3 regions of the Staphylococcus lloydii genome follow, and region 1 is predicted to be linked to each of the others. Evidence: riboswitches for the same ligand, from Rfam matches in the RefSeq annotation. Region 1 holds a riboswitch; each other region holds the start of a gene.
What was found. A riboswitch is a leader RNA that binds a small molecule or an ion and turns the genes downstream of it on or off. The one in region 1 is predicted to bind thiamine pyrophosphate.
Positions count from the first base shown of each region.

Region 2: linked by a shared signal. The riboswitch ahead of ISP08_RS08625 (ECF transporter S component) and the one ahead of ISP08_RS01520 (3-oxoacyl-ACP reductase) in region 1 are both predicted to bind thiamine pyrophosphate.
Region 3: linked by a shared signal. The riboswitch ahead of tenA (thiaminase II) and the one ahead of ISP08_RS01520 (3-oxoacyl-ACP reductase) in region 1 are both predicted to bind thiamine pyrophosphate.

Region 1 covers NZ_CP064056.1:345,049-350,413, forward strand. The annotation lists gene fadD (long-chain-fatty-acid--CoA ligase FadD) at 1-1,131, opposite strand, end outside; gene fadX (fatty acid degradation protein FadX) at 1,155-2,723, opposite strand; TPP riboswitch at 2,980-3,083, shown strand; gene ISP08_RS01520 (3-oxoacyl-ACP reductase) at 3,236-3,988, shown strand; gene ISP08_RS01525 (LLM class flavin-dependent oxidoreductase) at 4,017-5,315, shown strand.
Region 2 covers NZ_CP064056.1:1,773,150-1,778,514, forward strand. The annotation lists gene auxA (lipoteichoic acid stability factor AuxA) at 144-1,433, opposite strand; gene graF (glycopeptide resistance-associated protein GraF) at 1,707-1,841, shown strand; TPP riboswitch at 1,923-2,023, shown strand; gene ISP08_RS08625 (ECF transporter S component) at 2,113-2,688, shown strand; gene ISP08_RS08630 (ABC transporter ATP-binding protein) at 2,701-4,107, shown strand; gene ISP08_RS08635 (energy-coupling factor transporter transmembrane component T family protein) at 4,100-4,906, shown strand; gene purD (phosphoribosylamine--glycine ligase) at 4,976-5,365, opposite strand, start outside.
Region 3 covers NZ_CP064056.1:878,533-883,897, forward strand. The annotation lists gene ISP08_RS04145 (YwpF-like family protein) at 1-221, opposite strand, end outside; gene ISP08_RS04150 (single-stranded DNA-binding protein) at 411-797, shown strand; gene ISP08_RS04155 (transglycosylase family protein) at 1,239-1,979, shown strand; TPP riboswitch at 2,105-2,202, shown strand; gene tenA (thiaminase II) at 2,279-2,959, shown strand; gene thiD (bifunctional hydroxymethylpyrimidine kinase/phosphomethylpyrimidine kinase) at 2,962-3,786, shown strand; gene thiM (hydroxyethylthiazole kinase) at 3,779-4,567, shown strand; gene thiE (thiamine phosphate synthase) at 4,571-5,200, shown strand; gene yidC (membrane protein insertase YidC) at 5,297-5,365, shown strand, end outside.

The sequences.
Region 1 (5,365 bases):
ATCACCAGTTAAAAAGAAATTATCATGAAAACTTTTTGCCGTAGCTTCTGGCTTGTTCCAATAACCTGGCGTAACGTTTTTGCCACGTACGCCTAATTCACCAATTTCACCTGTCGCTACTTCGTTAAAATCATCATCAAAGATACGTACTTCAGTGAAAATGACAGGATTTCCGATTGATTTAGGCTTAAGTTTTGAATTGCTTACTGTATTTACAGAAACAATAGGCGCCTCAGTTAGACCATAACCATTAATAAGTGCAATATTCATATTTAATAATTTTGCCTGTACTGCTGGCAGTGGTGGAGAACCACCTTGTATTAAATAACGTACACTTTGGTAGCCTTCAGGATTAAAATTATCTGCCACAAGCATTGCATATAACATTGTTGGAATAAGTAACATATAGTCTGGTTTATATTCCATCATGAGATTATTGAGTTCTTCAGCGTTAAAATAGCGTTGCAACACAAGTGTGCCACCATTGAACAATGCTGGTAATGTTAAATCATTAAAACCAAATACGTGGAACAGTGGTAACGCGACTATTGAAACGTCTGTCGGATAAGTTGGTAGTGTATGGTTTAAATTTATGCCGTTACTTACAAAAGAATCATGCGAGAACATAACACCTTTTGGAACTCCAGTTGTACCACTTGTATATAATAGCGATGCTAAATCGTCCCCCTGTAATTCAACACTTTCAAATACATTATGATGAGAAGGATCTACGATATTATCGTATTCCTGAGAATTGATATCCATATATAATAGTGACTCATCTATTTTAGTTAGAGATGATAGATGTTTAGTCTCGTAAAAAATTTTTTTAACGCCCGAATCTTCTACGATGGTTGAAATTTCTTCTGGATTTAAACGCCAATTTATAGGTAGAAATACGGCGCCTAATTTTATAGAAGCGAATAATAAATCTAAAATCGCAACGTCATTTGGTCCGAAAATACCTATGACGTCACCGCGCTCTGTGCCTTGTTCACGTAAATGTGATGCCAAGTTTTCTGCACGGATATTTAATTGTTGGTATGTCCACTCAGTGCCTTTAGCTGGGTCAATAATTGCAGGTTTCTCTTCTTCAAATATAGCTCTTGTCTTAATCCAATCGAAATTCATAGTTTGTACCCCCTTGTAATCGGTTAACTATTGCTCCCTAACGTTTTGTGTAAATTACCCCAATGTTCTTGAAACATACTAGCATCCATTAAACCTATGTCGTCAGGAACAATAGGTTTAAATGACATATTCGCTAATATATCTCTTTCTATGTCTACACCTGGTGCGATTTCGATTAACTTCAAACCTGAATTTGTAAGTTGGAATACCGCGCGCTCAGTCACATAATAAACAGTCTGAGCTTTGGATAGTGCGTATTCGGCATTAAAATCTACGTTGCGTACTTCGTCTACAAATTTAGTAGCCTTACCATCTTCGTTGATTACTAATTTATTATGTACACAATCTAGTTGACCCCCGACAACTAATGAGCCAGAAAAAACAATGGTATCAACAGTTTGGCTTATGTCTATAAAGCCACCGCAGCCATTTAATTTATTGCCATAAGAAGAGACATTTACATTGCCATGTTGGTCTATTTCAGCAAAACTCAAATATGCAATGTCTAGCCCACCATTATAAATAAAATCCCATGTCATTTCGTGACGCATACGTGCACTTAAATTGTAGTGCATACTCAAATAGTCATTACTACCGATATAACCATCAAAGACGCCTGTATCGATATTGAGATGTACTAAATCACGTACACCTTCTTCAACTAATAAATTAGATAATTCATTGTTTATACCAAATCCAATGCTAACCATATCACCTTGTGTTAAAAATTGTGCTGCCCGTCGTAAGATGACTTTACGTGAACTCATTTTAATGTAGGGACCAGGCATATCTAATACTTTATAATGTCCAGACAATGCAGGGTCATAATAAGTTTGAACAACTTGTTTATGGTAACGTGGATTGTCGTTTACCATAACGTAGTCAACTAGGGCACTTGGTATAAATACATCTGTTGGTTTAAAGCTACCATCTTCAACAACAGCTTTAACTTGTACAATCACTTTGCCGTTGTTTCTATGTGCAGCTAGTGCAACACTATATGCTTCGCTAAGATGTGCTTCATGATCCATATAAATGTTACCTTGTCGATCTGCGTAAGTTCCTCGTAACAGGACTACATCAACTTCAGGAAATTGGTAGAGTAGGTATTCCTTACCATTTACTTTCGTTAATTGTACTAAGTCCTCACTCGTTCGAACATTTGCTTTGCCACCTGTATATCTAGGATCCACCGTTGTATGTAAGCCTATCGTTGTTATTGTACCTGGGTTGGCAAAAGTTTGATTACGATAATTCGTAGTCATAACGCCTTGGGGTAAAAAGTAGGCTTCTACTTCACTATTTTTTATTGCTGAGATTGTAGCGGGTGAAGCTATTATAATGCTTAATATTAAACGCTTTACCATTTTACGTTTAATAAATGCGTCTAAATCGACACCATCTCCAGCGTAGTCACTAATATCATTAGCAACCATTATTGTTAAATTATCTAATTGTTGCGTTTCGTCATAATAGTCAATCAGGTGTTTTAATATTTCTACTGGTAAATTACCTACTGACAATGCTGAAAGGGCAATGGTGTCATGACTTTTCACTAAAGTTTTTAGTTCTTTTGCTGTAATAATTTTCATTGCATAACATCACAAGTTCTCATAGGAAGACTGCCTCCTTTCGAATATGTAAGCCCTTACATAGAATATACCATAGTGTAAAAATGATGTAAAAGTTTTAATAGTTCATAATAATAAAAACTTATAATTTAAAGAGTTTTGTTTTAATAAAAGTATAAAAAATCAGTTATATTGTAAATTTATTGTTGTTGGAGGAGGTTTGAAGGAGGCAACTTGACATTATGTAATGAAGCACATACATTTAAAGTAATAATTAAATAACCACTAGGGGTGTCATTTTTGCACTGAGATGAGGATTTCCTCAAACCCTTTGAACCTGATCTAGTTGGAACTAGCGTAGGGAAGTGTGTTCGTCAAACTATAATTTAAGCGCTGACGCTTTATTATATATTAAGATGTATTTTTGACGCGGCTTCCATAATTGGAGGTCGCGTTTTTGTTGTTTTGACACTACATAGACACGTTCACGTGGCAATTTTTAATTATAAATCTAACTATAGGAGTGAAATATTATGTCGAAAGTAATTTTAGTGACGGGGAGTAGTAGAGGTTTAGGTGCAACGATTGTGAAAACATTAGTAGCACAAGGTCAGAAGGTAATTATTAATTACTGTCATAGTGAACAGGCGGCTCAAGATTTAGTAGATGAATTGGGTTCTGATAACGCAATTGCCATTCAAGGTGATGTGACGCAACGTGAAGCGGTAGATAAAATGATTGCACAAGGGACTAAAAATTTTGGGCGCATTGATGTGATAGTAAACAATGCATTAGTAGACTTTAAATTCGATCCTACTGCCCAACAATCATTTACAGAATTAGTATGGGAAGATTACCAGCAGCAAATAGACGGGACGTTAAAAGCTGCTTTTAATGTTACCCAAAGTGTCGTGCCTCAATTTAAAGAACGTCAGCAAGGTAGCATTATTAGTATAGGAACAAATCTATATCAAAACCCAGTCGTACCTTATCACCAATATACGACGGCAAAAGCTGGATTAATTGGTTTTACACGTAATATTGCGGCTGAATTAGGTCAATATGGTATTACAGCAAATGTGGTTTCAGGAGGATTATTAAAAACGACTGATGCAAGCGCTGCTACAACGCCAGAAGTGTTTGATATTATTGCGCAAACGACACCGTTACGCCAAGTGACGACACCGCAACATGTTGCGAATATGGTGGCCTTTTTAGCTTCAGATGATGCACGTGGTATCACTGGACAAAATTACACTGTCGACGGTGGCTTAACAATGAATTAAAACATAGTGATATAAAGGAGTATATTTTATGGATAAACGTCAACTTCATATTGGAGTGCTATTAATTGGTTGTGGCCATCACTCTGGGGCATGGTTAATGGAAGATTCTTCAGTTGAACGCATTGGTGATATAGCATATTATCAATCGTTAGCTCAACTTGCTGAAAGAGGTTATTTTGATGCGGTGTTTTTTGCGGATAATCAAGCATTACAAGTATCTGGTAATGATGATATGCCGTCATTTTGGTACGATCCTTTAATTAATTTAACAGCTATTTCTCAAGTGACGAAACATGTAGGTTTAGTCGCAACAATTTCAAGTAGTTTTGCTAATCCGTTTACAGCGGCAAGACAACTTTTAAGCTTAGAGCACATTACGAACGGTCGCGTTGGGTGGAACTTAGTCACTTCGATGACAGATTTAGAAGCAATGAATCATAGTATGACAAAATTGCCTAACCATTCAGAACGTTATGGTAAAGCAGATGAGTTTGCGCAAGTGATGAATAAACTGATGGTGTCATGGGACGTGGAGGCTTTAGGATATAATCGTACTACAGGAGAACTTATTGATGCACAACAAATCAAGCCGATTTCTCATTCGGGTAAGTATTATCATGTGCAAGGCCCATTAACGACACCTCAAAGTCCACAAGGCAAACCTGTGGCGATGCAAGCAGGTGCTTCGGAACAAGGTATTGCACTTGCAGCTAAATACGCAGATGCCGTATACTCAGTATCTTGGAATTTAACACAGGCGCGTAACTATCGACAAAAGTTAGATGTGCAATTAGAGAAAATGAATAGACATGATTACATTCAAGTATTTCCAGGTTTGGTGACTTACGTTGGAGATACTTATGAAGAAGCATTAGCTAAAAAAACATATTTAGATAAACATATGCCAATAGAAAAAGCATTGAAACAATTAAGTTTTTTCGTCCAACAAGATTGTTCGACATGGCCATTAGATGAACCGGTGCCAGAGTTACCTGCTTTAAATGAATTCGAAGGACCGATTGGCCGTTATGAAACGATATTAGCTATTATCGAAGAAAAGCAACCAACTGTACGTGAATTATTAGGTTATATAAGTGCGGGAGGCGGACATTTAACGTTAATAGGAACACCTGAACAAATCGTGGATGAGATGGAACATTGGCTGAATGATGGAGTGGCAGATGGATTTAATTTAATGCCACCTACATTACCTGGAAGTTTAGAAGATTTCGTAGAATATATTGTTCCTGAACTGCAGAAACGTGATCTTTATCGTCACAATTATACGACCACAACGTTGCGAGGTCATTTGTCGTTGGATAAGTGATCCAGAGCGTTGCGTCTACTTAATGCGCAGTGTTATAATATAGATAACAA
Region 2 (5,365 bases), 1.1 Mb from region 1:
AGCACATCACAAATGTGAATATTTAATCTCTTAATTTCTACTAAAATGTAGCGTTTGTAACAACTTATAAACTTTAAAACACAAAAAAATACAACTTAATGGCCTCAATTACAAAACCATTAAGTTGCATTAATCTAATTATTTTAATGTCTTAGTTTGATTACAAATGAAACGATAACCGCAATTAACATGATAAATAGAATTGGCGTAATGAAAATAGATAACAACAATCCGTGAACCATGATATTTACAAATTCTGTAAGTAATTTAAAGAACAGCAAACTAATCATAAATAGCTGTAAATAATAAAATTTATCGCGTAAGAAATTAGTGAGTGTAGTTAAAATGTAAATAATAATTACAAACATTAATAATAGTAGTGTCACCCATTCAATCACATATTGTGTTTGAGAAATTTCCCATTCACCTGATACGAATAAACTATTTCTATTATTAAATTCAATCAATGTAAAGAATAATAGAACCGCACCACAAAATAATTCAACGTATGCAGTCTTCAACCATTTAGGCTTCTTCATCCAATTTGGTACGTCATCTTCTTGAATATCTATAATTTCTTTCCATTTGTTAATAAATTTATCTTTCTTATCACGCAATTTCTGTAAGTCAACACTTCTACGTGTTTTACGCGTAAATTCAGTTGTTCTATCTTGTAAGTTTTTCCAATGTTCTTTTGTTTGATTTGTCATAGAATCTTTACTCATGCGAGAAAGTTCTGGCTCTTCTTCACCTAATTCTTGTTTAGTAAGTGGAAGTGATCTTCTTAAAAACAAGAAATTCCATATAGACATTTGTCCTAATATCCACATGATTAAAAAGAATGTATTAATACTTAAGATATCTATTGGTAAAATTTCATCGCTGTCTATACGACTGTATAGTACAATTTGCGTCAATAGATAAACAATGCCATAACTAAAAATTATCCATAGATAGTGATACTTGCGATGATTAGGATTCAATTCGTCTTTATAAACGATATATCCTATATGAATAGCGAATGGCACTATAAATAATACCGCAAAGAAGCTATAAATTTGTGTCATTAAAATGATTGTTATTAGGAAGTATAAAATTCCTACTACTAAGAAGAATATGGAAATATCATAATCATATTTAGTCGTACGATATAATGTAAAACCTAAATAAATAACTAAAGCACCAAATAGAATTATTATAATGGCACTAACAACTGGGAAACTACCTATATAATTACTCGTCACCCTAATAATTTCACCGAAAAATGCATTAATAAAGTCCCAAACATTATGAATATGTAATTCTATCTTATCTTTACCATTAAGTTTATTAATTAATGATAGATTAAGTAATATAATGACACTTATCAAAATCGACACTATACCAATTACATAGCTATATAATATTTCGGCGTGTTTTTTCAAAAACGACATACCATTCACCTCAAAGTTATTATAAACGAACTTAAGAATCTTGTCTTTAATTAAACCGATAAATAAGTCTATAGTATGATATAAAATACACACACATTAAACTTTCCACAGTTTGTTTTATTTTAAACAAACTTCAATTAGTTAAGAATACCTTATTTATACGATTTCTTGCAATAGTAATATAATTAATTTGTTTTAAATCTTGTGAACGAGGTAAACACATCTGTATAACAACTTTATATAGTAAAACGCTAAAATAAGGAGTGGTTACCTATGAGTAAAGAAGAAATGCACAAAGACGCAGCTGAACAAGCTAAAAATGCTGAAAATGAACTAAAAGATAAAAAAGAAAATGGTTCTGATAATCACGAAGAAACAAAGAAAAACGTTCAAGATTTATTTGAATAAGGATGTAAGATGTCAAATTTCTACTTACAGTCTTGACAAACTATATTAAAAGGCATACATTAAGGTTAAATTAAAACTTAATATACGCACTAGGGGTGTTTTGTAACTGAGATGAGGATTGCCTCAAACCCTTTGAACCTGATCTAGATGAGACTAGCGTAGGAAAGTGTACAATTATAATTATTAATTCATTAATTTTTTTGTATAATTATGCCTATAATTACGCACAACTTCTAGAGAGGTTGTGCGTTTTTTTATGGAGGAATGTTACATGTCAAAAGGTTTAAAACTATCAGAAATACTAGTCACAATACTTATTGCTATCGTTTTTGCAATTATCTATAATATTTGGAATTTCGTGTATAAAGCATTTCAAGTATCTGGACTTCATATAGAAGAAATTACTTATGGCGCTTGGTTTATGGCAGCTGTAGTGGCCTACCTTATTATTCCCAAAGCAGGTATTGCCTTATTAGCCGAATTTGCTGCCGGTGCTGGTGAAACTATTATTATGGGTCGTTTCGATATCGCTACAATGATTTACGCTTTCGTTCAAGGTTTAGCCTGTGAAATTATATTTGCAATTTTTAGATATAAATCCCGAAAAGCTATCGTCGCAATTTTAGCAGGGTTATTAACTGCTATCTCAACGTTACCGTTAGACTTTGCTTATGGTTACTTAGCATCGCTAACAAGTTGGAACTTAACACTTTACATTGTTTTTCGTTTGTTAGGCGGTATATTAGTTGCTGGCCTACTCTCTTACTATATAGTTAAGGCACTCGATCAAACAGGTGTTACGAGATTATTTAGACCCTCATCAAAAGAAGATTACGATAATTTATAAGGAGCGTTGTATGTGTTAGTAGCAAAAAATTTACGCCTAAAATACCCAAACGCCAATAAAAAGATTTTTGATGGGTTGGATATTACAATTAAAGAACAAGAAAAAGTCCTATTACTAGGACCCTCAGGGTCAGGTAAGAGTACTTTGTTAAATGTACTTAGCGGCATAGTACCTGAATTGATAGAACTACCATTAAAATATGATCAATTAGATAGAGATGTAAATAGTGGTGTTATTTTTCAAGACCCTGATACACAATTTTGTATGCCAAAAGTCTATGAAGAACTCGCTTTTATTTTAGAAAATAGACAAGTACCGAGAGAACAAATGGATGAAGAGATATCGAAAGCCTTGCAATCTGTTGGTTTGTCTGTAAATAAAGACCAATATGTAAACCAATTAAGTGGTGGTATGAAACAAAAATTGGCAATTGCAGAAACGTTGTTACAAAATGCCAACACATTATTTCTAGACGAACCTACTGCAATGTTAGACGTTGAAGCGACAGAAGCGCTTTGGTCAAAAATTAAGTCATTGTGGACTAATCAAACCGTACTCATTGTCGAACATAAAGTAGCTCATATTTGGGAACACATTGATAGAGTCATTTTATTCGATTATGACGGCAATATTATTGCAGATGAACAACCGCAATCAATATTAACTAACTATGAACATCTACTAACCGAATATGGAGTTTGGCATCCTAAAGCCTGGGATTATGCACCTCAACCTATCAAACAACATACAGTAGAAAAGACAGACTACCAACTTCGGCTCGAGCAATGCACGATAAAAAGAGACAAACGCGCGTTGATTAAAATCAATGAATTAACGATAAATCAAGGTGAATGGATTACAATTACTGGGGCTAACGGAAGTGGGAAAACATCTTTATTAGAATCTTTAATGCAACTTATTCAATATGAAGGAACTATGTATTTTAACAATAAAATTATCCGTAAGATAAAAGATATTGCACACCATGCCTTTTTAGTTTATCAAAATCCTGAATTACAATTTATCACTAACTCTGTTTATGATGAAATATATGTACAATATTCAAACTATAGCGATACTGAAGCGCAGCAGAAAACAGAAGCAATGTTACACGAGCTGAATTTAACTGAAGTTAAACATCAACACCCTTTTGAACTTTCTGTAGGACAAAAAAGACGTTTAAGCGTTGCTACCGCATTAAGTTCTGAGGCTGAAATCATCTTATTAGATGAACCTACTTTCGGTTTAGATAGCCATAATACATTTAATCTTATCAAATTGTTTCAAGAACGTATTAACAAAGGACAAACTATCGTTATGGTTACGCATGATTCTGAAATTATAAAACGCTATTCTACACGAAGAATACACGTAGAAAATAAACAACTCGTAGAAATGTTAGGTGAAGCACATGTTTGATTTATGGAAAACACGATACACCTTCTTAGATGATGTTAATATTATTACGAAATTGGCACTATCAGTATTATTATTTTTCTTAGTAATATTAATTCACCAATTTGATTTAATGATTTACTTGGCGTTACTTACGGTTTTATTTTTATTGATTTTTAGTGGTATCAAATTAAGAGTCACATTTATATTTATACTCTTCACAATGCTATTCAGTATAGTGTCGGCACTATTTATGATTTTTTATGGTAATGGTACGCATATGTTATTTAAACTCGGCTTCATTCAAATTTCTATAGAAAGCTTAATTAGAGGACTACATCTTTCGTTAAGAACGATGACCGTCTCATTCTTTGGTTTGTTAGTCGTATTCTCTTCGCAAATCGTGATGATTTTTTATAGTTTAATGCAGCACTTAAAAGTTAAGCCCAAGTTCGCATATGCTTTTATGGCAGCAGTAAGAATGGTGCCTCTTATGTTAAGTTCATTTGTACAATTGAGAAGAACGTTAAAAATGCGTTATCAAATGATACCTTCAAAAAACTACAAAGGATTAAATCGTTTTAAACATTTATTAATTCCTATGCTAAGTCAAAATATTAGAAAAGCACATCAACTTTCAGTAGCTATGGAGAAAAAAGGCTTTAAAGATGGTCCACGTACGTATTATTATTATGTTCCATTTTCATATAAGGATATTATTTTAATCGTCGTGATGATTGTGTTAGTAGCTTTAGCCTTTGTATTGGCACACTTCATACCTATTACTAGCATTGATGACGTAAGAGTTAATAATATTTATTAATGCCTCATATAAATAGCAAAAACGTCAATTTCTATCTTAATCAGATAAAAATTGACGTTTATTTTTACTTTATTTTATCGCTTTATTGCTTATATCATTTCTATAGTATAAAGCATCACTTTCAATGTTTCTTACAAGATTGTATGCTTGCTGCTTCGCTTTTTCGATATTTTCACCTTGTCCTACAGCTAATATAACTCTCCCACCGCTTGTTACATAATCATCATTTTGTAGCGTAAGGCCACTTACAAAATAATTACCATTTAAAGTGAAGCCTGCAACGCGCTCCCCTTTTTCGTATGTACCTGGATATCCTTTCGAAGCCAACATTACACCAACAAAAGCATCATCTTTCCATTTAAATTGAATAGGTCGTTTTTGCTCTAGATCGATGATGTGTTGCATTAAGTCGCTATCCATACGACTTAATAACACTTGCGCTTCAGGGTCCCCAAAACG
Region 3 (5,365 bases), 530 kb from region 1:
TCATTTGATGGGCGCGTAATGACCACACGAATATCTAATAATGTTTCATTATCCATATATGATTGCATAGTGTCATAATGATAATCTGGAATGACAAGTTCTAACAGCCACCCCGTACCGCTACTTTCTTTATTAATAATGACACCATCTTCCAATTCATATTCAGTTACACCGCCGTTTTCTGAAACGATTTGGAATCTAACAGCTTTAAATGTTTTCATTGCCTCACATCCATTAAAGAAATTTAACTTTTACAATAAATAAGATTATGATGCCATTATAACGTAAATTCAATTTGATAAGCCAATTTTTATAAAATATAGCAAACAATTTTTCCTAGTATTATAATAAACTGGCTTTTGACGCTATTAAGTAACCCAATTATGATATAGCTAACAAGGAGGTGAACTATGATAAATAATATAGTTGTCGTCGGACGACTAACTAAAGATCCACAACTTTTTAGCAAGGACGAAACAGACTACGTTTCATTATGTCTCGCAATAGATAGACCTTATAAGCGCAATGATCAACAGCAAAATTGTGATTTTTTATTTTGTAAGGCTTTTGGAAACAATGCTAAAAATATCTATCGTTACTTATTAAAAGGGGCACTTGTAGGTGTAACTGGCCATATGCGATCTTCTAAATATGAAAAAGAAGGGCAAATGCATTATGTTACTGAAATCATCATTGATACAATCAAATTTATGTCTCCTAAAGTAAAACAACAGCATAACCAAATTATTGAACCATGTAATCAAGACGCTACTGATTTAACATTCTCCTTGAATTAATCTATATAACTGAAATGATTTATCCTCAATTTCAATCACATTAATAAACTAACCACCATTTTTTATCAACCATCATACCAAACTTATCAATCCTATTATAATTATACTTGTTAAAGGCTATTGCATATGTCTAATTATACATATAGCAATAGCTTTTTTGGTTTTATATATGGATAATTTAGTCTTAAATTTAAACAGAAAAATCAGATTTATTACATATGTATTACAAGAAAAACAGAAGTTGATAAATTTTCAAAACTGGCATGAAAGTATAAATTAATTTCAAAAGGTTTTACTTGGCCTTTATTTAATGTAATTACGTTGTAAAAAAATGCCGATTTTTTTTATTTCACTGTAACCTACAGTCTTTTTACAGATGTTACATTGGTAATTGCAAATTGATGATAAAACTAATTACCTTATAGGAGGATTTTTTAAATTATGAAAAAAACATTACTAACTTCAACTATAGCAGTAGGATTAGGCGTAACAGGATTAGCAACTGGACATCATGCAGATGCAGCAGAAACAACTGGAGCTAACCATGCGCACTTAGCAAACTTAGCACAAAATAACCCTTCTGAATTAAATGCAAAACCAGTTCAAGAAGGTTCATATAACATTAACTTTGATCAAAACAATACTAACTATCATTTTTCTTCAAATGGCCAAAGCTGGTCTTGGAGTTATAACGGTTATGGTAATCAAGCAGCTAATACTCAACAAGAACAACCACAACAAAGTGAACAAGCTCAACCACAACAACAAACACAACAAACTCAAGAGCAACCTAAACAACAAGAGCAAACTCAACAAAGTGCTCAAACTCAAGAACAACCTAAACAACAACAAGCACCACAAACTGAACAAACTCAACAACCACAACAAGAATCTACTTCAAGCTCAAATGAATCAAGTTCAAGTGATGACAGCGGTTCTTCAGTAAACGTTAACGGTCACTTAAAACAAATCGCACAACGTGAATCAGGTGGCGACATCCACGCTACAAACCCATCAACTGGTGCATCAGGTAAATATCAATTCCTACAAACTACATGGGATTCAGTAGCACCTGAACAATATAAAGGTCAACCAGCTTCATCAGCTCCAGAATCAGTACAAGATAAAGCAGCAGTGAAATTATACAACACTGAAGGTGCTTCACAATGGGTTACTGCATAATTTAAGTATAAATTATGTAATGTAATATCCAATAAAAGTCCTGTCTATAAAAGACAGGGCTTTTTTTTCTTGCGCTTTTGCAAATTGCACGGGGATTTGTTATCTTTAATAAGAAAACATTATAGTAAAACTACTAGGGGAGCCTTTGGCTGAGATGATTTGATTCAGACCCTTACGACCTGATTTGGTTAGTACCAACGTAGGAAAGTAGTCTGCTGAGCTTGATTTATTAATTATGCCTAGTTAGTACTACATTCTTACGTGGAATGTAGTTTTTTTTATTAGGAGGAATTTTAACAATGACATTTTCACAAGATTTAAGAACAGCAGCAAAACCTATATTAGAAAATATATATAATGACAATTTCATTCAGCATATGCTTGCTGGTGATTTATCGGAAGAAGCAGCAAGATTTTATTTAAGAGCCGATGCATCTTACTTAAAAGAGTTTGCCAATATTTATGCGTTGCTTATTCCAAAAGTATCTACTTTAGAAGACGTAAAATTTTTGGTAGAACAAATACAATTTATCGTGGATGGTGAAGTTGAAGCGCATGAAATAATAGCTAATTATATAGGCGAAGATTACAATGACATTGTACAAGAGAAAGTATGGCCACCAAGCGGGGACCATTATATAAAACATATGTATTATAATGCGTTTAGTAAAGAAAATGCGGCACATACGATAGCGGCGATGGCGCCATGTCCATATGTTTATCAATATATCGCTCGCAAAGCTATAAAAGATGATGCTTTAAACAGAGATTGTGTTTTAGCTCAATGGTTCGATTTTTATAGCACAGAAATGGAAGAGCTCGTTAATGTTTTCGATAGATTATTAGATAAATTAACAGCTCATATTTCACAACAAGAGCGTGACGATATTAAAGAAAGCTATTTACAAAGTACAGTGCATGAACAAAACTTTTTCAATATGGCTTATATACAAGAATCATGGGATTTTGGAGGGAAATAATAATGAATAAACCGAAAATAGCATTAACAATTGCAGGAACTGACCCATCAGGTGGGGCTGGTGTTATGGCAGACTTAAAATCATTCCATGCATGTGGTGTATATGGCATGGCAGCTATAACAAGTATCGTGGCGCAAAATACAAAAGGCGTTCAACATATTCACAATTTGGATCCGCAATGGTTAGAAGAACAGTTAGAAAGTGTTTATGACGATGAATTACCGCATGCTTTAAAAACAGGTATGATTGCGTCTAAACCAATGATGGAATTAATCCAATCATATATATCTAAACACCCAGAAATTCCATACGTTATTGATCCAGTAATGCTTGCTAAAAGTGGGGATTCACTTATGGATGATGAAGGTAAAAAGAATTTAAAGTCTATTTTATTACCACTTGCTACAGTAGCTACGCCTAATATTCCTGAGGCGGAAGAAATTACAGGATTAACAATTAACAATGAAGCTGATGTATACAAGGCTGGTCATATTTTTATAAATGAAATAGGAAGTAAAGGCGTTGTGATTAAAGGTGGTCATGCAAATGATGACAAGCAAAATTCAACCGATTATTTATTTACAAAAGATGAAGTTTATAAATTTACTGAACCACGTTATGACACGCCACACACTCATGGTACAGGTTGTACTTTTTCCGCCGTCATTACTGCGGAATTAGCAAAAGGTAAATCAATACATGAAGCGGTCCAAAAAGCGAAGAAATTTATAGCTATGGCAATTCAATATACACCCGAAATAGGTAAAGGGCGTGGCCCAGTGAACCATTTTGCATATATGAAAAAGGAGGGCTTAGATGATGAATAATTTAGAAACGATTCGTCAACAAAATCCTTTAGTCGTATGTTACACGAATGATGTAGTGAAGAATTTTACTGCTAATGGATTATTAAGCTTAGGTGCTAGTCCTGCTATGAGTGAAGCACCAGAAGAAGCAGAAGATTTCTTTAAAGTGGCTTCAGCACTATTAATTAATATAGGCACACTTAATAAACTTCAAAGTGAAGATATGTTAAAAATCGCGCATATTGCTAATAATTCAGGTGTGCCAATCGTTTTTGATCCTGTAGCAGTAGGGGCTTCTCAATTTAGAAAATCCTTTTGCCATCAATTTTTATCAGAAGTAGATGTAACTGTTATTAAAGGAAATGCTTCAGAGATTTTATCTCTAATAGATGAAGATGCTACGATGAAGGGCACGGATAGTGCAGAAAACTTAGACGTCATTGATATTGCACGACGTGCACAGAAAAAATTTAACACGACAATAGCAATAACAGGCAAAGAAGATATTATTGCTCAAGAAGACAAAATTGTGAAATTATCTAATGGGTCACAATTGTTAACTAAAATAACAGGTGCTGGTTGCCTCTTAGGTGGTGTTATTGCTAGCTTTTTAAATCGTAGTTTAACGCCATCTATTGATAACGTCATTGAAGCTGTATCGATTTTTAATATTGCTGCTGAACAAGCAGAGAGTGAAACAGCATCAATAGGCCCTGGTTCATTTTTAACACGCTTTGTTGATAAGCTATATACGATTGAACACTCTGAATATATGCAGTTAAAACAATTAGAAGAGGTGTAAATAATGTTCCAACCAGATGATTTAAGGCTATACTTCATTTGTGGTACCCAAGATATAAGTAATGAACGTGACATAGTAGATGTAGTCAAAGCGGCTTTAGATGCAGGTATCACAATGTTCCAATTTAGGGAAAAAGGTAAGGGAACATTAATTGGTAAAGAAAAAGAATTACTTGCTATAAAATTAAAAGAATTATGTCGCTCCTATAATGTCCCATTTATAGTAAACGATGATGTTTCTCTAGCAATAGCAATTGATGCTGATGGTATTCATGTTGGACAAGACGATGAAAACGTGTCCCATTTTGCTCAGCAATTTCAACATAAAATAATTGGTTTAAGCGTAGGCAATATTGAAGAATATCAAAATTCTGATTTGGCTCATGTTGACTATATTGGGGTAGGGCCAATGTTTCCGACTTCTTCAAAAGATGACGCAAATGCGCCCGTTGGTCCTGAAATGATTTTAAAACTGCGAGAAAAATTACAAGATTTCCCAATGGTAGGCATTGGAGGTATTTCATTAGCCAACTATAAACAGGTTATGAAAGCTCAAGCCAATGGTGTATCAGTGATTTCAGCAATCGCACAAAGTAATGATATAAAAACAACAGTCCACCAATTTTTACAATAAATTGATTAATAGTGAAAATATTATGTTTTTGATTTTCACTTGCACACTAATATGATAAAATGATTTTTGTGTGAATATATCATTAGAGGTGGAAAAATGAAGAAAAAAGCGCTATTACCTTTACTTTTGGGAGTAATGGTCTTTCTAGCAGGATGTGACTACTCT